One region of the Trinickia acidisoli genome, then DNA from elsewhere that is predicted to be linked to it. Evidence: riboswitches for the same ligand, from Rfam matches in the RefSeq annotation. Region 1 holds a riboswitch; the other holds the start of a gene.

What was found. A riboswitch is a leader RNA that binds a small molecule or an ion and turns the genes downstream of it on or off. The one in region 1 is predicted to bind glycine.
Region 2: it holds a riboswitch for glycine, as region 1 does, so the genes downstream of both, gcvT (glycine cleavage system aminomethyltransferase GcvT) here and J3485_RS25700 (D-amino acid dehydrogenase) in region 1, are expected to answer to the same signal.

The regions. Positions count from the first base shown of each region.
Region 1 is NZ_JAFLRG010000002.1:1,650,331-1,661,444, reverse strand. Features, by position in the region: gene J3485_RS25725 (NmrA family NAD(P)-binding protein) at 1-43, opposite strand, end outside; gene J3485_RS25720 (helix-turn-helix domain-containing protein) at 243-1,121, shown strand; gene ppk2 (polyphosphate kinase 2) at 1,326-2,252, shown strand; gene J3485_RS25710 (TetR/AcrR family transcriptional regulator) at 2,267-2,878, opposite strand; gene J3485_RS25705 (saccharopine dehydrogenase family protein) at 3,048-4,094, shown strand; glycine riboswitch at 4,110-4,200, shown strand; gene J3485_RS25700 (D-amino acid dehydrogenase) at 4,347-5,615, shown strand; gene J3485_RS25695 (Fic family protein) at 5,750-6,505, shown strand; gene J3485_RS25690 (DUF5621 domain-containing protein) at 6,567-7,790, opposite strand; gene J3485_RS25685 (hydantoinase B/oxoprolinase family protein) at 8,087-11,114, opposite strand, start outside.
Region 2 is NZ_JAFLRG010000001.1:32,546-43,659, forward strand. Features, by position in the region: gene J3485_RS00160 (hypothetical protein) at 72-743, opposite strand; glycine riboswitch at 1,021-1,129, shown strand; glycine riboswitch at 1,150-1,316, shown strand; gene gcvT (glycine cleavage system aminomethyltransferase GcvT) at 1,408-2,526, shown strand; gene gcvH (glycine cleavage system protein GcvH) at 2,606-2,986, shown strand; gene gcvP (aminomethyl-transferring glycine dehydrogenase) at 3,093-6,050, shown strand; gene J3485_RS00180 (alginate lyase family protein) at 6,275-7,309, shown strand; gene J3485_RS00185 (L-serine ammonia-lyase) at 7,454-8,842, shown strand; gene J3485_RS00190 (DUF3626 domain-containing protein) at 8,902-9,921, opposite strand; gene J3485_RS00195 (thiamine pyrophosphate-binding protein) at 10,165-11,114, shown strand, end outside.

The DNA of each region.
Region 1 (11,114 bases):
TGACGCCGCCCACTTTTCCCGATGCTCCGAATACTACGAACATGAACGACTCCTCGTCGGTGCGTATGACGTCATCCTAGGCACTGTCCAGGCGATGGGCGCTCAAGCGAGGATCGAATGAGCAGAAACGGATGATTCGTTTTATGCTTCGCTTTCCGCGTCGGCGCACAGCCTGATCGACGCCGATTGGACGCACCGCAGCGATGCTGCAGGCGCACAAGTTGCCAAAGGAATGGGACGCCATGAAGGCTGCGACTTTACGTTCGGATTCAAGTAACGGCACCCGCAAGCGTTTGCTTTCCAGCAGCGGGCGGGGCTGGGAGGGGTTCGGCGCGGAATTGCTCGGCATCTCGGCCGGTACGCATCGAATTCCCGCAGCCGAGCAACACCGCATCGGTGTTCATATGGGCAAGCCCGTGCGGGCGAACTGCGTGTGTGACGGCAAGCGACATGCGCGCGTGCAAGCCCATGGAGATATCGACGTCGTACCGGCCGGGATCGACGGGGAATGGGCGGACGATGCCGACTGCACCGTTCTTCGAGTTTGGTTTGATGATGTCTTTACGAAGGCAATCTACGAGCGATTGGATCTCAAACCCTCGCTCGCTCACTTTCAACCGCGCTTGCAGATGCGCGATGCACGGCTGCAGCATTTGGCGTGGGCATTGCATGCCGAACTGGAAACGGACGAAGTCTCCGATTCTCTCTACGCGGAAAGTCTCTGTACCGCGATGCTCGTTCGATTGATCGGCGGCGTTCCGTCGCTCGAACGCAGGCCGCGAGCGCTTGCATCGAAAACGGCCGCGCGCTTGGCTGATTACATCGAGAACAGCTTGGACGAGCGGCTGACGCTGTCGGAATTGGCTGCGCTGCTCGATATCAGCGTTCCGCATTTCAAGGTGCTGTTCCGAGAAACGTTCGGGGTGCCGGTCCATCGGTATATCGTGCAGCGTCGTGTCGAGCGCGCGAAGGTGCTGCTGTCGACCGGAAAATTCAGCGCGGCGCAGGTCGCGCTCGAAGCAGGCTTCGCACACCAAAGTCATATGGCGCACTGGATGAATCGGTTGCTTGGCGTCGGTCCGCGCGAGATTTTGCGGGCGGGGTCGAACGGTTTGAAGTAACCTGCCGGCCGGAGGCTCGACCCCGCAAGATTTCTACATCTTCCTGAACAGCGCCGCAGTGCAATCGATCAAATCGGCGATTACGTTCTGACCTGCCCGCTCGGTAATATGCCTGACACGGCGTGCCGAGGATAATCGCTGAATGCGCAGCCGCCGTCTCGGGCGACATACCGCGCAGTTTCACCTTCATTCAGGGAGAACGTGATGGACAAGCCGGATCCGACATCCGATGCCGAGTTCTTTGCTCAGCGGCAGCGTCGTTTCGAGGAGGATCTCGTCGACGCATACGACGAAGAACTCGAAATGGAAGTGGACGATCGCATCCTGGACGGCTCCGATGCCCTCACGCCGGAAGCGCGCAGCATGCGCAGGCACTACTTCCGCGAGCTATTTCGTCTGCAAGGCGAACTCGTCAAACTGCAGGACTGGATCGTGCAGACGGGCCACCGGCTCGTCGTGATTTTCGAGGGGCGCGATGCGGCGGGCAAGGGCGGGGCGATCAAACGAATCACGCAGCGGCTCAATCCGCGCGTATGCCGCGTCGCCGCGCTGCCCGCGCCCAGCAATCGCGAGCGCACGCAGTGGTATTTCCAGCGCTACGTCGCGCACCTTCCCGCGGGTGGCGAAATGGTGCTGTTCGACCGCAGTTGGTACAACCGCGCGGGCGTCGAGCGCGTGATGGGCTTCTGCAATGATGAGGAGTACGAAGAATTCTTCCGCTCGGTGCCCGAGTTCGAAAAGATGCTCGTGAGAAGCGGCATCCAGATCCTGAAGTACTGGTTTTCGATCACGGACGAGGAACAGGAAATCCGCTTCCAGGCGCGCATCCACGATCCACTCAAGCAATGGAAGCTGAGCCCGATGGACCTCGAAAGCCGGCGCCGTTGGGAAGCTTATACGCAGACAAAGGAAGTGATGTTGCAGCGCTCACACCATCCGGAAGCGCCGTGGTGGGTCGTGCAGGCCGTCGACAAGAAGCGTGCCCGCTTGAATTGCATCCATCACCTACTGAGCCAGGTGCCGTATCGTGAGGTCGAACATCCGACCGTCATGCTGCCGGAGCGCGTGCACAACGCGGAGTACATTCGTCAGCCCGTGCCGACCGAGATGATCGTGCCGGAAATTTATTGACGGGCCTGGGGCCTTTAAAGCGGGGCCGATTTTCGCTTCGGTTTCTTCGTTGGTATCAGCATCTGCGCCAACGCTTGCAGAAACCGCGCAGGCCCTTGCGCATGCAGCGCCCGCCCGCTGCTGAGCGCGCCGTCGATGATCGTCCCAAACCTCAAAGCGAAGGTCTCGGGCTCATCGACGTGCATGGCGCCCGCCAATTCCGCCAGCCGCCGACGCAGTTCTCGCTTGTGCGCTACGGCAACCTTGCGGGCCGGGTGTTTGTCGTCGGCGTATTCCGCCGCGATGTTGATTTGCGGGCAGCCGCGATAACCGGGGCGTGCAATGCGATCGCCGATCCATTGAAGCTGGGCATCGAGTTCTTCGCGCGGCGCACCTTTGTGCTCGGCCGCCACCGCGTCCCAATGTTGCCAAAAATCCTCGTCCTCGCGCAGCAGAAAGGCTTCGATCAGATCGTCCTTCGTCGCGAAGTGGCGATATAGGCTCGTCTTGGCGACACCAGACTTCGCCACGATCAGATCCACACCCACCGCGCGCGTTCCCTCCCGATAGAAGAGCTCGCTGGCGGTCCGCAAGATACGTTCGCGCGTATCGGGTGCCGCGCCCTGCGCTTGTTCTCCCTTCTTCATCTTGGTCGGCCTCGAACGTTCCTTATGCATCTGCATTGGCGTCGATGATAGCACTACGAAGCGTGCGGCGTAGATTTCGATACAGATCGGTATCTTATTCGCTACAGATCTGTATTGACGACGCTACAGATCTGTACTATAAAGTCACCATTCCAACTCGGAGTCGAACATGAACAACAAAATGACTGTCGCGGTGTACGGTGCTACGGGCCATACGGGGCGCTTCGTCGTGGCCGAATTGAAGCGGCGCGGCTTTGGTGTCGTTCGTATCGGACGCGATGCAGAGCGCCTGAAGGAAATCAGTGCCAACGACGACAGCCCGTGGCGAGTTGCTTCGACTGACGATCCCCAACAACTCGACGCCGCAATCCGCGGGGCGCATGCCGTCATCAATTGCGCGGGGCCGTTTCTCGATACCGCGCTGCCGATCGTCGATGCAGCGTTGCGCGCGGGAATACCTTATCTCGACGTCACTGCGGAACAGCCAGCGCTCCAAGCGATCATCGACCAGCGCCATGCCGGTGCGCGTGACGCCGGCGTCAGTCTTATCCCCGCGGCGGCGTTTTACGGCGGTCTCGCCGATTTGCTCGTCACGGCAGCCGTGGATGCCGATCAGCCGATCGAAAGAGTCGATATCGCCGTCGGCCTCGACAGTTGGCATCCGACGCGCGGCACACGCGTGACCGGTGAACGCAATCATGCGACGAGGTTCGTTCAGCGTAGCGGGAAGCTGACACCGCTGCCTTCGCCGATGCCGGAGGGCGCGTGGTCGTTCGCCGAGGTGCTGGGCGATGCGGAGGTTGTCATGCTCCCCTTTACCGAAGTGCTGACCGTGTCGCGTCATTTGCGTGTCGACACGCTCGAATCTTGGTTCGGCCTCGCCGCTCTGCGTGAACTTCGCGATCCGAATACGCCGCCGCCCCAGCCGCACGACGATATGGGACGATCCGCGCAGCAATTCGTCATGGATGTCGTCGTTGCGCAGAGCGGGGTAACGCGTCGCGTGACTGCCACGGGGCAGGACATTTATGCGGTCAGCGCACCGATCATCGTCGAGGCCACAGAGCGATTGCTGAGCGGGAAGTCCGTATCGAAGGGCGGCGTCGTCAGTCTCGGTGAAATTTTCGACGCGTCGGACTTTTTGGCGGCACTCGATACGGTGAAGGTCGTTTTCGACGAAAAGAAATCGCTTGCCGAATTTTCCGTCCAAGGCTAGCCTTAGCGCGTTCCATCACGCTGCATGGAAGAGATCGCTCGATTCGAGCGACGCCGACGGAGCAACCGCCCCGGAAACTCTCAGGCAAAAGGACCTCGCAGCCGGAACATCTGGAGAGCGGCGCCATGCGCGCCCACCGAAGGGGAGCCCGCGCGGCAAGTGCGCGGGCGAAACTCTCAGGTACATGGACAGATGGGGCATCGACGCCGGTTGTTATCGGCCGGCGATGCCCAACGAACTCTGGACCATGTCATGTCACGAATTGCCGTTATCGGCGCCGGTATCACCGGCGTCACCACTGCTTACGCGCTCGCTCGGCGCGGCCACCGCGTCACCGTCCTTGAACGTCATCGCTATGCCGCGATGGAAACGTCGTTTGCGAACGGCGGGCAATTGTCGGCCAGCAATGCCGAAGTCTGGAACAGCCGCGCGACGGTGCTCAAAGGCTTACGTTGGATGTTCAAGCGCGACGCGCCGTTGCTGATGAATCCGCGTCCGAGTTGGCACAAATACAGTTGGATCGGTGAATTCCTACGGCAGATTCCCCACTATCGCAGCAACACGATCGAAACCGTTCGCCTCGCGATCGCCGCGCGCGAGCATTTGTTTTCCATCGCGCAGCGCGAAGCGATCGAGTTCGATCTCGAGCAGCGCGGTATTCTGCATTTCTACGCGACGCGCTCGGAATTCGAAGCTGCGTCGAAGGTGAACACGCTGCTGCGCGAAGGAGGACTCGATCGGCGGTCCGTTACGCCCGACGAGATTCGCGCAATCGAGCCGACGCTTCACGGCCAGTTCTATGGCGGTTTTTTCACGGAATCGGATTCGACGGGCGATATCCATAAGTTCACGCGCGGCCTCGCTCAGGCGTGCGAACGCCTTGGCGTCGAGTTTCGCTACGACACGGCGGTGCAATCGATCGACGGATCGAGCGACGGTGAGATTGCGATCGCGGCGCAGCGCGAAGGCCGCGACGAAATGGGCATGTTCGATCGCGTCGTGATTTGCGCGGGCGTTGGCAGCCGTGCGCTTGCCGCATATGTCGGCGATCACGTCAACGTGTACCCCGTGAAGGGCTATTCGATTACCGTATCGCTCGACGATCCATCGAGTCGGGAGGCCGCGCCGTGGGTGAGCCTGCTCGACGACCGCGCGAAAATCGTGACCAGCCGCCTCGGTGTCGATCGCTTTCGAGTGGCGGGGACGGCCGAACTGAACGGCGCGAATCGCGACATTCGAGCGAATCGCATCGAACCGCTCGTTCGATGGGTCCGGACGCATTTTCCCGCGGTCTCGACTTCGCGCGTCATTCCGTGGGCAGGCTTGCGCCCGATGTTGCCGAGCATGCTGCCGAGGGTTGGCCGGGGCCGTCGCCGCGGCGTGTTCTACAACACGGGGCATGGGCATCTTGGCTGGACATTGTCGGCCGCCACGGCGGAAGGCGTTGCGCAACTGGTGTCTGATGATGCGGTGGCGGCTCGCGTGCGTCCCGTAGCGGTCGGCGGTCGTCAAGGCGCTTGATTCGGTCGAGTAGGGCGAGTCCTGCGTCGCACGGGGCCGCCCGGTTCGGCTCGATTCGGTTCAAGCGAAGGCAAGCGGCTCCGGCATACGCCGGAGCGATACAATGTGGGCCTTCCGAACGCACCGGTGACTTCATGGATTCGTCCTTACACGCCTTGCTCCACACTATCGATGCCGACAAGGCAAAACTCGACGTGGCACGTCCGCTGCCGCTCAATACGCTGGGGTCGCTGCGTGACGCGCTGATGCTGGAATTGACCTATCACTCGAATGCGATCGAGGGCAACACGCTTTCGCTGCATGAAACGAAGGTCGTGCTCGAGGGAATCGCGGTAGGCGGAAAATTGCTTCGCGAACATATCGCAGTGACGAATCACCGCGACGCGATTCTCTACGTCGAGGACATCGTCGGTAGTGACGAGGGACTATCGGAGTCACAGATCCGTCATATTCACGCTCGCGTGCTCAAGGGTATCGACGATAAAGAGGCGGGCCAGTATCGCCGTGAGAACGCGGTGATCTCGGGCGCAAGCACGACGCCTCCGGATTTCTCGCTGCTGCCGGCCGAAATGGACGCGCTCATCGGCTGGCATGCGAGCGCAACGGATACGCACCCCGTCGCGCGTGCTGCCGAGCTGCATACACGGTTCGCGAAAATTCATCCGTTCTCCGATGGAAACGGCCGAACGGGCCGGCTGCTTCTCAATCTCGAGTTGATGAAGTCCGGTTATCCGCCGGCGGTGATTCGACAAGAGGAGCGTCTGGCTTACTACGAGGCGCTGGATCGGGCATGCGTGACGGGCGAGTACAGCATCATTACGCGACTCGTTGCCGAGGCGCTTGAACGCACGCTCGCGGCGTATCTCGATCTGCTTGGAAGGCGCGACTAGCCCGTAAGTTACAACGGGCTAACGACTGAGCGGGCGCGCAAGCGCCCCTTGAACTCATCGATCAAACATAAAGACCCATGCTCGACATGCTCGCCGTGAGCTGCTGCGCGGAGATGTCGACCGCCTGTTGTCCGCCGCCGCGAATCGGCAACAGTACCGTGGGCACCCCGCTCAGTCGCGTCTGCTGGAACCCGGCATCGACCAGCGTCTGCTTGAGCGCCGGATAGAATTCCGCCTTCTTGAAATCTTGAATGACCGCCGCCGTATCGCTTCCCTGATTCTCGAACACCCACCGATACAAATGAGGCAGCGTCCGCTTGAATATGCGGCGATGGTGCTCGCTGATAAAGAAGTCAGAGAACTTGACGTACTGATCGATGCGGTTATTGAGGTAGTCCCGCGTCTTGCCGCCGCCCATGAAAGCCGATGCAATCGTGCCCGGGCTCGTTTTCTTGTACCCCGGCATCTTCTGCTTCATCTTCGCGTACAAGTTGCACTGTTCCAATTCGTTGTAACTGGGCGAAGGAGGCGAAATGAACCGCGTTCCGAAATGATCGAGAAACTTCCACGCTAGGAACCATACCATCTGGGCCGCTTCGCCCTGGTTCTTGCTCACGTTCTTGTCGAGATTGACTTGGCCGCTGTGATTGCCCGGAAACGGTACGAACACCGCGTTCGTCGCGGCATTGGTGAACGTCACGCGCTTGGCATCTTGAGGCTTGAAGAAGCCTCGGGTCTCGTGCATCGATAGGACTGCTAAATAATTCTTGACGTTGCCGCGGATAGTGCTGGCGTCGACGTCACTCTTATTGCCTATCCCGGCGACAGGATCGACGGCGAAAATGTTGACGGCGATGTCAGGGAAGATCTCGCGAAGCTTATAGGCGAGCTTCGTGCAAGTCACTGCGCCGCGGCTCCACCCGAGCATGTTCACCGTTTTCGGGGCAGGGCTCAGTTCCGCGATCGTCGCGACGGCGTGCATGACGTTGTCATCCCACCCCGCGCCCGACATCACGCCGGTCACCTTCCAATTAATGTGGGTATGACCTAATTCCTTGTTGCCGAAAGTCGCCTTGGGCTGCTTGTCGCGCGTGAACGGATTGAATTGCCCCGGGATCACGCTCGTCGTCGGGCTGCTGCCGGGGCCATCGCAAATGAGAAAGTCTTTATATTCGGTGCCCGCGGCGAGACGGCCGAATTCAGCGACGATTTCGCCGGTCCCATCGCGGCTGGCGCATGTCCCGTGGTTAAAGACGGTGAATACTGGCGACGCAAATGCTGGCATAGGTATTCACCTCCTTGCCTGTTATCGTGATACTACTTATCAGGGTTTTTACCAGATGCTTGGGCGGTGCAGTGCTCAGCCGCGGCAGTGGGATCACAGCATATCAGTGCGATTGCAAATCTTGCAACGGCCGGATGAAGGTCTGATGAAGGTCTGTGGCGGGAGAGCCATGAAGCAGCGATTCAACGGGAGCGCAGCGTGACTCACTCAAGCGAAAGGCGGCGCCACAGCCAATGCCGCGACGCCGCCTCCGATGCAACTTACTCCAACACACTACAACTCATTACGACACGTTCTCAAGCCGCGCCGTATCCGCCTCCCCCCGGTGTCTGAATCACGACGACATCGTCTGCCGTTACCTGCATCCGATGCCGCGCGCCGAAATCCTCGCGCGTGCCGTCCTTGCGCTCGATCCAATTCACGCCGCTTGCGCCCGGTGCTCCGCCTGCGAGCCCGAACGGCGGCACGAGACGGCGGTTGGCGAGCATAACGGCCGTCATCGGTTCGAGAAAGCGCACGCGCCGCTCGGTGCCGTCACCGCCGCGATGACGCCCCTCGCCGCCACTGCCGCGGCGAACGCCGAACGAATCGAGCCGCACTGGGAAACGCCATTCGAGTACCTCGGGATCGGTCAAACGCGAGTTCGTCATATGCGTTTGCACCGCACTGCAGCCGTCGAATGTCGGCCCGGCACCCGCACCGCCGCAAATCGTTTCGTAGTACTGAACATGATCGTTGCCGAACGTGAAGTTGTTCATCGTGCCCTGCGCGCCCGCCATCACGCCGAGCGCCCCATAGAGCGCGTCGGTGACGACTTGCGACGTCTCCACGTTACCGGCCACGACAGCCGCCGGATAGCGCGGGTTCAGCATCGAACCTTCAGGAATCCTGATGTCGAGCGGCTTCAGGCAACCTGCATTGAGCGGAATGTCTTCGTCGACGAGCGTGCGGAAGACATACAGCACCGCTGCCTTGCAGATCGCGGACGGCGCATTGAAATTGTTCGGCTGCTGCTCGCTCGTGCCGGCGAAGTCGACGACCGCCGAGCGTTGGACCTTGTCGATCGATACGTTGACGACGATCTTGGCGCCGTCGTCGAACGCATATTCGAAGCGCCCGTCTTTCAGCACCGACAGCGTGCGGCGTACGACCTCCTCCGCGTTGTCCTGTACGTGCTGCATATACGCGCGCACCGTATCGAGCCCGAACTGACTACACATGCGGTCGAGTTCTTGCGCACCCTTCGTGCAGGAGGCCACTTGCGCACGCAGGTCGGCGAGATTCTGCTCGACGTTGCGCACGGGCCACGGGCCCGAAAGCAGCTTGTCGCGAATGCGACCCTCGAGGAAACGGCCTTCGGCCACGAGTTGCACGTTGTCGAGCAGCACGCCTTCCTCGTCGACGTGAACCGAGTCGGGAGGCATCGATCCGGGCGTCACGCCGCCGATATCCGCATGGTGACCGCGCGCGGCGACATAGAACATCGGTTCGCTCGACCCCGAAGCGAACACCGGCATGATGATCGTCACGTCGGGCAGGTGCGTGCCGCCCGCGTAGGGCGCATTCAACGCGAATGCATCGCCCGGACGCATCGTGCCGGTGCGGCGGTCGATGACGGTGCGCACGCTTTCGCCCATCGAGCCCAGATGCACGGGCATATGCGGTGCGTTCGCGATCAAGTTGCCGTCCGCGTCGAACAGCGCGCACGAAAAGTCCAAGCGTTCCTTGATGTTGACCGAATACGACGTGTTCGCGAGCGTCACGCCCATCTGTTCGGCGATCGACATGAACAGATTGTTGAAGACTTCGAGCAGTACCGGGTCGGCTTGCGTGCCGGCCGCATGCCGCGCTTCGAGCGGTACCGTGCGCTCGGCAACCATATGGTTGTGGCGTGTCACCACGAGCTGCCACCCCGGTTCGACGATCGTCGTGCCGGTGCTCTCCTTGATGATCGCCGGGCCATCGATCTTTGCGCCAGGCGCCATCGCATCGCGATCGTAGACCGGCGTTGCGCGCCATTGGCCGCCGGTGAAGACGCGCGTGATCGCGAGCGGCGACGGTTCGGTCGATGCATCGTCGGCCAGCGGCCAACGTTCATCGTCGGCTTGCTGCGTGCGGCCGATCGCTTCGACGGCCACGGCCTCGACGATCAACGCGCGATTGGGCATCAGGAAGCCGTAGCGGGTCCGGTAAAGCGTCTCGAACTGTGCGACCACGGGCGCCACGTCTTGGTCGAAATCGACTTCGAGCGCGGTATCGGTGCCGTCGTATTTGACGTGCAGCTTGTAGCAAAGCGTGATTCGATTGTCGTCGATGCGCTGCGAGGCCACTTCGTCGCGTGCGGTTTCGGCGAGGTCGATGAATGCGGTTTCGCAAGCGGCGAGGGCGCGATTGTCGAGCGGCACTTCGAGCGCGCGCTGGCGCAATGCGCGTACGTCGGCCAAACCCATCCCGTATGCCGACAACACGCCCGCGAGCGGATGGATGAAGACACGCGTCATGCCGAGCGCGTCGGCCACGAGACACGCGTGCTGTCCACCCGCGCCGCCGAAGCAGGCAAGCGTGTATTGCGTCACGTCATACCCGCGCTGCACGGAGATCTGCTTGATCGCGTTGGCCATGTTCTCGACCGCGATCTTCAAGAACCCTTCGGCTACCTCCTCGGGCTTGCGCTCGATGCCGGTTGTGCTCGCCACGTTGGCAGCCAACTCGGCGAAGCGCTGGCGCACGATCGCATCGTCGAGCGGCTCGTTGCCTTCGGGACCGAACACCTTCGGAAACCACTGCGGATCGAGCTTGCCCGTCATGACGTTGCAGTCCGTAACGGTCAGCGGGCCACCGCGCCGGTACGAAGCTGGGCCGGGATTCGCGCCGGCACTTTCAGGGCCGACGCGAAAGCGTGCGCCATCGAAGCTGCAGATGGAGCCGCCGCCTGCCGCGACGGTATGAATTTTCATCATCGGCGCGCGAATACGTACGCCGGCCACTTCCGTGACGAAATCGCGCTCGTACTCGCCCGCATAGTGCGTGACGTCGGTCGACGTGCCGCCCATGTCGAAGCCGATGATGCGGTCGAAGCCCGCGAGCGCGGCCACTTGTGCCGCGCCGACGATGCCGCCGGCCGGTCCCGACAAGATCGCATCCTTGCCTTGAAAGCGGTGAGCATCGGTCAAGCCGCCGTTGCTCTGCATGAACTGCAGCGGCACGGGGCCCAGCTCGCGTTCGACCTGCCGCACATAGTGACGCAAGACGGGCGAGAGGTAGGCATCGACGACGGTCGTATCGCCACGTGAGACGAGCTTCATGAGCGGGCTCACTTCGTGG
Region 2 (11,114 bases), on a different contig from region 1:
CGCGCCATAGCGGGTTCGGTTCTTGGGGCCATACGTCCCATGATCGGGTTACGTGCTCGCCCGTGCACGCGCTACGACACCCTTACGTACCGGCACACCTCGTGATCGGCGCGAATACCCGGATGTTCGCGCGTCGTTTGCCAGAGCTGCGATGTGCCGACGTTCCCATGTCCGTAGTGGCCGCTTGCGAGCGCCTCGCGATGGGCGTCGGCGCTCATCCAGCGCGCGAAGGCGAGTACCGAGGCATCGTCGTGCGTCGCGAAGAAGTTGGCCGAGATCAAGCCGTCGGGCGGCTCCGCATCGCTGTTCAACGCCAGCAGAACCTTGTCGATCCAGCTTGCCTGTATCGCATCGTCGGGTTTTTCCAGCAGTTGGCGCAGGAGCACCAGGCACTCGCCGGGCCCGCTGCGTCCTGACGTCCATGCGCCGGCAGGCGCGGCGACGTCGACCCATTCGGGTGTGGCCTCGCTGCGCAACGGTTCGATGGCGTGTGCGATCGCATCGACGACGGTGCGCTCGGCCGCCTCGAACCGAATCACGCGCCAGGCCGCGACGAACAGTAGCGCGTCGGCATCGACGTCGCGGAAGACGTCGGCCAGGGTGCCCGTCGGCACGGTGCGCGCGCGTTCGATCAGCGGCGTCATCGCGTGCTCGAGCGCCTCGCTCGACGCGAACCGCACGCGACCCGCGGCCAGCAGGCCGATGTCGGGGTCGGTGCAGCAGAATCGGTTTCGGTTCGACATGATTTTCCTCCTCTGTGTTGCTGCCGGCGCGATCGCCTACGTTGCTCCGTTAGACGGAGCTGCGCGCGCCGCTATTCCCATCGACGTTCAGGATGGACCGAGCGGTGCGTTCGTCGTTCGTCGCGCATATGTGTAAGTTAGCTCGTCTTGGCGCTGCCTGCTGAGGCGCATCGCACGTTCAGTCGACAACCCCCTTCATTTGCAATCCCGGCATTTGACAACCCCGGCATTTGACAACCCCTGCATTTGACAACCCCATTACGCTCGCGTAAATTTCGCGCACGCGTCGGGAGAGCGCGCTCGCGGTAGGGTTTTTCGGCCCGCCGGCGACGCCGCCGAAGGGGCACACCCACAAACTCTCAGGCAAAAGGACCGACCGCGTCGAAAGGCCCCGCGTGAGCTGGGTTTTTCGCACTCTGGAGAGTGGCGATAGCTCGCAGCGGTGCGCCGAAGTCCGCAATCCGCGGCCGCACGCGCGAGCAAGTCGCCCACCGAAGGGGCGCGCGCATCGAGCGGGAAACGTATTCGTCCCGCCGGCGCAATCTCTCAGGTACCGAGGACAGAGGGGGCATGCACCGTATTCGCCGCAGGCAATCGAGCCGCGCGCGCGTCGATCGGCATGGCCCTTTTTTGTTTTCGCGAACCTTTGCGTGCCGAGACCTTCATGACCGAACTGAAACACACCCCGCTCAACGCCGCTCACCGTGCCCTCAATGCGCGCATGGTCGATTTCGGCGGCTGGGACATGCCCGTCAACTACGGCTCGCAGATCGACGAACACCAAGCCGTACGCGGCGATGCCGGGATGTTCGACGTCTCGCACATGTGCGTCGTCGATTTCGCCGGCGCGCGCGCCCGTGCGTTTTTCGAGTATGCGATCGCCAACAACGTCGGCAAGCTGCAAACGCCGGGCCGGGCCCTCTATTCGTGCATGCTGAACGAGCGCGGTGGCGTCATCGACGATCTGATCGTCTACTTTTTCGCTGACGACTGCTTTCGCGTCGTCGTCAATGCCGGCACGGCCGAGAAGGACATCGCCTGGTTCAAGCGGTTGAACGAGGAGCGCGGCTTCGGCCTCGCCATCACGCCGCGTCGCGATCTCGCGATCGTCGCCGCCCAGGGACCGAACGCGCGCGCGAAGGTCTGGCAGGTGCTGCCCGCTGTGCGCGAGGCGACCGAAGCGCTCAAGCCGTTCAACGCGGCGCGCGTGAGCGTTGCGCCGTACGGCGAGCTGACGATTGCGCGCACGGGCTACACCGGCGAGGACGGCTTCGAAATCATTGTGCCGGCGGCGCAGGTCGTCGCGCTCTGGCAAGCGCTGCAAGCGGCCGGCGTGCATCCGTGCGGGCTCGGCGCGCGCGATACGCTGCGGCTCGAAGCGGGCATGAATCTGTACGGCCAGGACATGGACGAAGACGTATCCCCGCTCGACGCCGGGCTTGCCTGGACCGTCGATCTGGCCGCCCCGCGCGATTTCGTGGGCCGCGCCGCCCTCGAGCGCGACGGCTCGCGGTACGTGTTCGTCGGCCTCGTCCTGCAAAAAGAAAACGGCAAGGCCGGCGGCGTGCTGCGTGCGCACCAAAAGGTACTGACACCGCTTGGCGAAGGCGAAATCACGAGCGGTACGTTCTCGCCGACGATGCAGGAATCGATCGCATTCGCGCGCGTGCCGAAGGGGGTGTGCCCCGGCGAGCGCGTACAGGTTCAGATCCGGGACAAGGCGCTGCCCGCAAGCGTGGTAAAACTGCCGTTCGTGCGGGGCGGCAAGGTGCTCGTCGCCTAAATCGAAGGCGCGGCCCCGCGCGCGTCTCGGTCCTTACGCTTTCAATTCAACGCATTTCCTATTTCCCCAGGAGCTTCAAATGAGCAACGTCCCGGCCGATCTGAAATACACCGAGGAACATGAGTGGATCAGAACCGAAGCTGACGGCACGGTGTCGGTGGGCATCACCGACCACGCGCAAGAGACGCTCGGCGACATCGTTTTCCTCGAGCTGCCCTCGGTCGGCAAGACGATCGCGGCCGGCGATGCGATCGGCGTCGTCGAATCGGTGAAGGCGGCCTCCGACATCTACTCACCCGTTTCGGGCGAGATCGTCGCCGTCAACGATGCGATCGTCGACACGCCCGACGCCGTCAACGAGGACGCCTACGCAAGCTGGCTGTTCAAGGTGAAGCTCGCGGACGCCGGCTCGGTCGACAAGCTGCTCGATGCCGCCGCCTATCAGAAGCTCGTCGGCTGAGCCGTTCCTTACGTTTCCTGCCGCGCGGCGCGTTTTGCGGCCCTGAGCCCGAACCGCCGCGCCCCCCAAGTTGCACTACAAGCCGCGTACTACAAGCTGCCCTATCATGAAGCTCGAACATCCGGATCGTCTGATGAACCGCTCCCCTCTCTCGCTCGCCGCGCTCGAAGCGCATGACGCTTTTGCCGAGCGGCACATCGGCCCGGATGACGCCGATCAGCACAAGATGCTGGCGGCGCTCGGTTTCGAGTCGCGCGCCGCGCTGATCGATGCCGTGATCCCACGGGCGATCCGCCGCGCCGACACGCTACCGCTCGGCCCGTTCGAGCAGCCGCGCAGCGAGGCCGAGGCGCTCGCGCGGCTGCGCGAGCTCGCGGACAAGAACGAGGTGTTCCGCACCTACATCGGGCAGGGTTATTACAACACGCACACGCCGGCCGTCATTTTGCGCAACGTGCTCGAGAATCCGGCGTGGTACACGGCCTATACGCCGTATCAACCCGAAATCTCGCAAGGCCGGCTCGAGGCGCTGCTCAACTTTCAGCAGATGATCGGCGACTTGACCGGGCTTGAAATCTCCAATGCCTCACTGCTCGACGAAGCAACCGCCGCGGCCGAAGCGATGACGCTGCTGCAGCGCGCCGGCAAATCGAAGTCGAACGTTTTCTATGTGGCTGACGACGTGCTGCCGCAGACGATCGAAGTCGTGCGCACGCGCGCCGAGCCGATCGGCATCGACGTGCGGGTCGGTCCGGCGGAGGCCGCGGCCGGCGCGAGCGCGTTCGGCGTGCTGCTGCAATATCCGGGCGCGAACGGCGACGTACGCGACTACCGCGCGCTCGCGCAAGCCGTGCATGCGGCGGGCGGCCATGTCGTCGTCGCGGCCGATCTGCTCGCGCTCACGCTGCTGACGCCCCCGGGCGAGTGGGGCGCCGACGTCGCGGTCGGCACTTCGCAACGTTTCGGCGTGCCGATCGGCTTCGGCGGGCCGCATGCCGCGTACATGGCCGTGCGCGACGAATTCAAGCGGCAGATGCCGGGCCGGCTCGTCGGCGTGACCGTCGATGCGCAAGGCAAGAGCGCGCTGCGCCTCGCGCTGCAAACGCGCGAGCAGCACATTCGCCGCGAGAAGGCCACTTCCAACGTTTGCACGGCGCAAGCGCTGCTCGCGATCATGGCGAGCATGTACGCCGTCTATCACGGGCCTCATGGTTTGAAATCGATCGCCCGGCGCGTGCATCGCGTGGCGGCGCTGCTTGCCGCCGGCGTGAAGCAACTCGGCTACACGCTTGCCAACGACACCTTCTTCGACACGCTGACGATCGAGACGGGCTCGCGCACGGCGGCTGCGCACGATGCCGCCAAGCGTATGCGCATCAATCTGCGCCGCGTGAGCGATACGCAGGTCGGCGTTTCGGTGGACGAGACGACCAAGCGTGCCGATCTCGCCGATTTGCTCTCGCTCTTCGCGCATGCGGCCGGCGCGATCGACGTGCCGCACGTCGACGCGCTCGATGCGGCGCTCACGCGCGCCGAGGAGCAAGGCCAAGGCGGCGATTCGGCCGCGCTGCCCGCCGCGCTCGCGCGCACGAGCGCCTACCTCACGCACCACGTCTTCAACCGTCACCATTCGGAAACGGAGATGCTGCGCTATCTGCGCAGCCTGGCCGACAAGGATCTTGCGCTCGACCGCTCGATGATTCCGCTCGGCTCGTGCACGATGAAGCTGAACGCGACCTCGGAGATGCTACCTGTCACGTGGCCCGAGTTTTCGCAGATCCACCCGTTCGCGCCGGCCGAGCAGACGGTCGGCTACCGCGAAATGATCGATCAGCTCGAACAGATGCTCGTCGCGGCCACGGGCTACGCGGCCGTTTCGCTGCAGCCGAACGCGGGCTCGCAAGGCGAGTACGCGGGCCTCTTGATCATCCACGCCTATCACGCGGCACGCGGCGAGGGCCATCGCGACGTCTGCCTGATTCCGGCTTCGGCGCACGGCACGAATCCGGCGTCGGCGCATATGGCGGGGATGAAAGTCGTCGTCGTCGGCTGCGACGAGCAGGGCAACGTCGACATCGAAGACTTGCAGGCGAAGGCGGCCGAGCATGCGGCGCGGCTCGCGGCGATCATGATCACCTACCCGTCGACACACGGCGTGTTCGAGCAGAACGTGCGCGAGATCTGCGAGATCGTGCATGCCCACGGCGGGCAAGTCTATGTCGACGGCGCGAACATGAACGCGATGGTCGGGCTCACGGCGCCGGGGCAGTTCGGCGGCGACGTTTCGCACTTGAACCTGCACAAGACGTTCTGCATCCCGCACGGCGGCGGCGGCCCTGGCGTTGGTCCGGTCGCGGTCGGCGCGCATCTGGCGCAGTTCCTGCCGAACCAGACTTCATCGGGCTATCGTCGCGCCGAGAACGGTATCGGTGCCGTCTCGGCCGCGCCGTACGGCTCGGCGTCGATTTTGCCGATCTCGTGGATGTATGTCGCGATGATGGGCGCGAAGAACCTGACGGCGGCGACGGAAGTGGCGATTCTGAACGCGAACTACGTCGCCAAATGCCTGGCGTCGCACTATCCGGTGCTGTACTCGGGCCCCGGCGGGCTCGTCGCGCACGAGTGCATCCTCGACCTGCGCCCGATCAAGGACGCGAGCGGGATTTCCGTCGACGACGTCGCCAAGCGTTTGGCCGACTATGGCTTCCATGCGCCGACGATGAGCTTCCCGGTGCCGGGCACGCTGATGGTCGAGCCGACCGAGTCCGAATCGAAGGAGGAGCTCGACCGCTTCATCGAGGCGATGATCGCGATTCGCGAGGAGATTCGCGCCGTCGAACAAGGGCGTGCCGATCGCGAGGACAACCCGCTCAAGCATGCGCCGCATACGGCGGCGGTCGTGACGGCCAACGAGTGGCCGCATGCGTACTCGCGCGAGGCGGCGGCCTACCCGCTGCCGTCGCTCGTGACGCGCAAGTACTGGCCGCCCGTCGGCCGCGCTGACAATGCTTACGGCGACCGCAATCTGTTCTGCTCTTGCGTGCCTATCGCGGATTACGCCTGACGGCGGCTGCGGCAAGCGGGCGTGCGTCGCTCGTCGGCAATACCGGCTACCATCTCACACCGCGGATCAAGCTACAGAAGGAGCGACCGATGGGACGAGAGGTGCAGACGGTGCCGGCGCACATACCCCGCGCGCAATGGCGCACACCGGGCTTGCGTATCGACGAACGGCCGGGGCTGCGGCCGGGGGCATCCCTCGCGGCCTGGCTGATCGCCTGCGCGGGCATGCTCGCGCCCGCCGGGGCGGCGCGCGCGGCGATGAACTTCTGCGCGGCGCCGGCTATGCAGACGAGCGAGCGCGCGAGCGCGGCGCCCGCGGTGCAGGCGCTCGTCAAGCGTGTCGCGGCACGGCTGAACGATCAGCCGAAGCCGCTCGCACACTTGCACACCGAAGGCACGCTGCCGCACGAAGGGATCCACGACCAGAGCGTCGAGGCCGAGCAGGATCTCGAGCTCATGCGCGATGCGGCGCTGGTCTGGCGCGCGACGGGCGAGGAACGTTATCTGCGCCTCGTCGACCGTTTCCTGCTGGCCTGGGCCACGACCTATCAGCCGAGCTTCGATCCGATCGACGAGACGCATTTCGATTCGATGATTCTCGCGTACGACTTGACCGCGAGCGCGCTGCCCGTGAAGACGCGCAACGCGACGGCCGCGTTCATCGCGAAGCTCGCGAATGGTTACGTCGAGCGCTTGGGCGCGCAGCCGCGTCCGCTGACGGGCACCTTCCGCAACAACTGGGAGAGCCATCGCGTCAAGCTCGTCGCCATGGCCGCGTTCACGCTCGACGACCGCAAGCTCATCAATGCGGCGCAGCGGTTGTTCGTCGAGCAGATCGGCACGAACATCGCCCCCGACGGCACGACGGTCGATTTCACCGAGCGCGATGCGCTCCATTACGTGACGTACGACTTGCAGCCGCTCGTCGTTGCGGCGCTGGCGGCGCGGCGCCACAACCGCAATTGGCTCGCCGTGCGCGCGCCGAGCGGGGCATCGCTCGGGCTCGCGCTCGATTGGCTCGTGCCGTATGCGCTCGGCGAAAAGACGCACGAGGAATTCGTCCATTCGAGCGTCGCGTTCGATGCGAAGCGGCGCGCGGCGGGTCTGCCGGGCTACTCGGGGCAATGGGACCCGAAGGGCGCGGCCGAATTGTTTCATCTTGCCGCGCGGCTGTCGGGCCGCTACGCGAGCGTGGCGCAGCGCTTGTCGCCGACGCCGCCCGCGTGGCTCTCCGTTTGTTTGCCGTTACCGGCGAGGTAACGTAGTTGGCGTGCCCGCCGTGCCTGGTGCGCCGGCCGTATCGCTGAGCTGAGCGGCGACGGTTGCCGCGAGGCGCGGGCACTCATCAACCCGAGGCGCGCGTGCACGATGCGCGTGCCGCCTCGATCCGCTTGTGGAGCAGCAATGGCAGTCAGCGTATTCGATCTCTTCAAAATCGGCATCGGTCCCTCGAGCTCGCACACGGTCGGGCCGATGCGCGCGGCCTTGCTGTTTGTGCAGGGGCTCGAGCGCGACGGTTTGCTGGCGCAGACCGCGGCGGTCAAGGTCGAGCTTTACGGCTCGCTCGGCGCGACGGGCAAGGGGCACGGCACCGATCGCGGCGTCATGCTGGGCCTGATGGGCGATGCGCCCGACACCGTCGATCCGTCGACGGTCGCCGCTCGGCTCGATGCGGTGAAAACATCGCGCCGGCTCGTGCTCGGCGGCAAGCACGAGATCGGCTTCGCGCCGAAGGAGCAGATCGCCTTCTATCGGCAAGCGCTGCCCGAGCACCCGAACGGCTTGAAACTGCGGGCGGCCGATGCGACGGGTGCCGTGCTGCGCGAGGCAACTTACTTGTCAGTAGGCGGCGGCTTCGTCGTGACAGCCGGCGCGCCGAACACGAAGGTGTTGCAAGCGGCCGATCAACGCGCGCATCCGTTCAGCACGGGCAACGAATTGCTCGCGTTGTGCGCGTCGACGGGCAAGTCGATCGCTCAGCTCATGTGGGACAACGAGCGCGTCTGGCATACCGAGGAAGAGACGCGCATCGGCCTGCTGAAGATCTGGGACGTGATGCAATCGTGTGTTGCGCGCGGCTGCGGCATCGGCAATCCCGATGCGGACGGCACGCTGCCCGGGCCGTTTCAGGTCAAGCGGCGCGCGCCGCAGCTCTATCGCGCGCTCTCGGGCAACCCGGAGCAGGCGCTGCGCGATCCGCTCTCGATGGTCGATTGGATCAATCTCTACGCCATCGCCGTCAACGAGGAGAACGCGGCGGGCGGGCGCGTCGTCACCGCGCCGACGAACGGCGCGGCCGGTATCGTCCCAGCCGTGCTCCACTACTACACGCGTTTCGTGCCCGGTGCGAACGAGCAAGGCGTGATCGACTTCCTGATGACGGCTGCCGCGATCGGCATTCTCTATAAGCTCAACGCGTCGATCTCGGGTGCCGAGGTGGGTTGCCAGGGCGAAGTGGGCGTGGCGTGCTCGATGGCGGCCGGCGCGCTCGCGGCGGTCACGGGCGGCACGCCGAAGCAGGTGGAGAACGCGGCCGAGATCGGCATGGAGCACAACCTCGGGCTCACTTGCGATCCGGTTGGCGGCATGGTGCAGATTCCCTGCATCGAGCGCAACGCGATGGCCGCGGTCAAGGCCGTCAATGCCGCGCGCATGGCGCTGCGCGGCGACGGTAGCCACTACGTGTCGCTCGATTCGGTCATCAAGACGATGCGGGAGACCGGCGCCGATATGAAGACGAAGTACAAGGAAACCTCGCGCGGCGGGCTCGCGGTGAATATCGTCGAGTGCTGAGCTCGATGTAGTGCGCCATGCGAATGCGGGGCGGCCGTTCGGCGGCTCAGCCAAACCGACTACGCAAAGAACGACACGCGAATGCGGTTTTTTTGCGCGAATTCGCGAATGTGGCGCTCGGCACTGTGCCAAGGCAGGCCGAGAAACGTCTGCGGTATTTCGGAACGCGAGATCGTCATGGCGGCGATATCGCGATCGAACCGGATATCCGTATGCGCTTGGAATTCGATGTAGTTGACCTTGACGCCGGTCGTATCGGGCGGCAGACAAAAGCTCGAGCCGCGAGCCCGTTTGCCGCTGGCATAGGCATAAATCTGCTTGAGCATCTGCGGCGTGCAATAGAGCAGGATTTTTTCGAGCTGGAGGTAGGTGGCCATCGCGTCGTGCAGCGTGACGATTTTGCCGCCGTATTCTTCGCGACGCGCGGCGAGGTCGGCGTTGACCTTGAACGAATCCGTGTAAAGGTAGCTCGACGCATGCTTGACGTGTTCTTTGATGATGGCGAACGAGCGCCCGTAGCCGTTGCCGCCCGCGCCGCCGCCTAGGCAGTAGGCGAAGTCGAGCGCGCCGTATCGGGGCCGCACCATGGATGTGAAGTGGTGCGACGTCGGCAGCCCGACGCGGTCGATCTGCGTGGCGCCGTAGCGCGCGACCAGCCGGCGCGCGTCCTTCACGTTTCGCGCATGAGCGGTGTTGCGCGCGTGGCCGGCGTAGTCGCCGAATTCCATTTCCACGTCGTTGCGGTACCACCGATCCTTTGCGGTCTTGGCGTTCTCGGCAGGACCGTGGACCCGGTCGAACAGGTTCAGCACGCGCATCGGCTCCTTGCCGTTGCCGAACCAGGTATTGGCGTTGAAGTTGATCGTCAGCCGGCCGTCTTTCAGAATCCCGAGCATGTTCGATTCGAAAAAGCGACGGGCCTGCGCGGCCGATCCGGCAGGCCGGCAAATCGCCAGAAAGCGGCGGAACGCCCGCTCCTTCAGATCGCGGCCGCTCCGCGCAAGATCGAGCAGACCCAACGTTTCGTTTCGAGCCAGCCGTGCCAGCGCGGCTTCGGCTTCGAATTCGTCGACTTGCATGAGTGCTCCCGGCAATGTGCGATGACGCGAAATGTATCGTCGCCCGACTCGGTTCGGCAGACGAAAAGTCGCAGAATCGCGCCCGCGGCATGGCCGCGCATGCATGGGGGCGCAAGCCACCCCCCAATATTCACGCAGTGACAACGCGCGCGACGCGGGCGTAAGCTGTCGGCCGTCTCTCGCGATTCGCTGTTCGGTCGCGCCGCTTCGAACACCATCACCGACTCAGGAGGTTGCCGCATCATGTCGAACGTCGCCGATACCGCCAACGTGACCGGAGCGCGTCTGCTCGTCGATGCGCTCGTCACGCACGGCGTCGATCGTGTCTTCAGCGTGCCGGGGGAGAGTTTTCTCGCCGTGCTCGATGCGCTTCACGACGAAACCGAGCGGATTCGCACGATCGTCTGCCGGCACGAGGCCGGCGCGGCCAACATGGCCGAGGCGACGGGCAAGCTCACGGGCCGTCCCGGCGTTGCGATCGTCACGCGCGGGCCGGGCGCGACGCATGCCTCGATCGGCGTGCACACGGCGTTTCAAGATTCGACGCCGATGATTCTGCTCATCGGCCAATGCGCGCGCGATCACCTCGATCGCGAAGCGTTTCAAGAGATCGACTATCGGCGCATGTTCGGTCAGATGGCGAAATGGGTCGCGCAGATCGACGACGCGCGCCGCATCCCCGAATATCTGAGCCACGCGTTTCACACGGCTTGTGCGGGCCGGCCGGGCCCTGTCGTCCTGGCCTTGCCCGAAGACATGCTCTCCGATCCGTGTCCGCGCATGCCGGGCGCGCCGCGCTTTCAACGCGTCGCGGCGTCGCCGTCGCCGGCGCAGATCGAGCGGCTGCGCGAGTTGCTCGAGCACGCGCAGCGGCCGATGGTCGTGGCCGGCGGCAGCGGATGGGGCGAGCAAGCGTGCGCCGATCTGCGCCGGTTCGTCGAGGCGTGGCAATTGCCGATCGGCTGCGCGTTTCGCTATCAAGACACGATCGACAACGATCATCCGAATTACGCGGGCGACGTCGGCCTAGGCATCAACCCCGCGCTTGCGCAGCGTATCCGCGAGGCGGATTTGCTCCTCGTGATCGGCCCGCGTTTGGGCGAATCGACGACGGGCGGGTACACGCTGCTCGACATTCCGAAGACCCAGCAAACGCTCGTGCACGTGCACCAGGGGGCGGAGGAGCTGGGGCG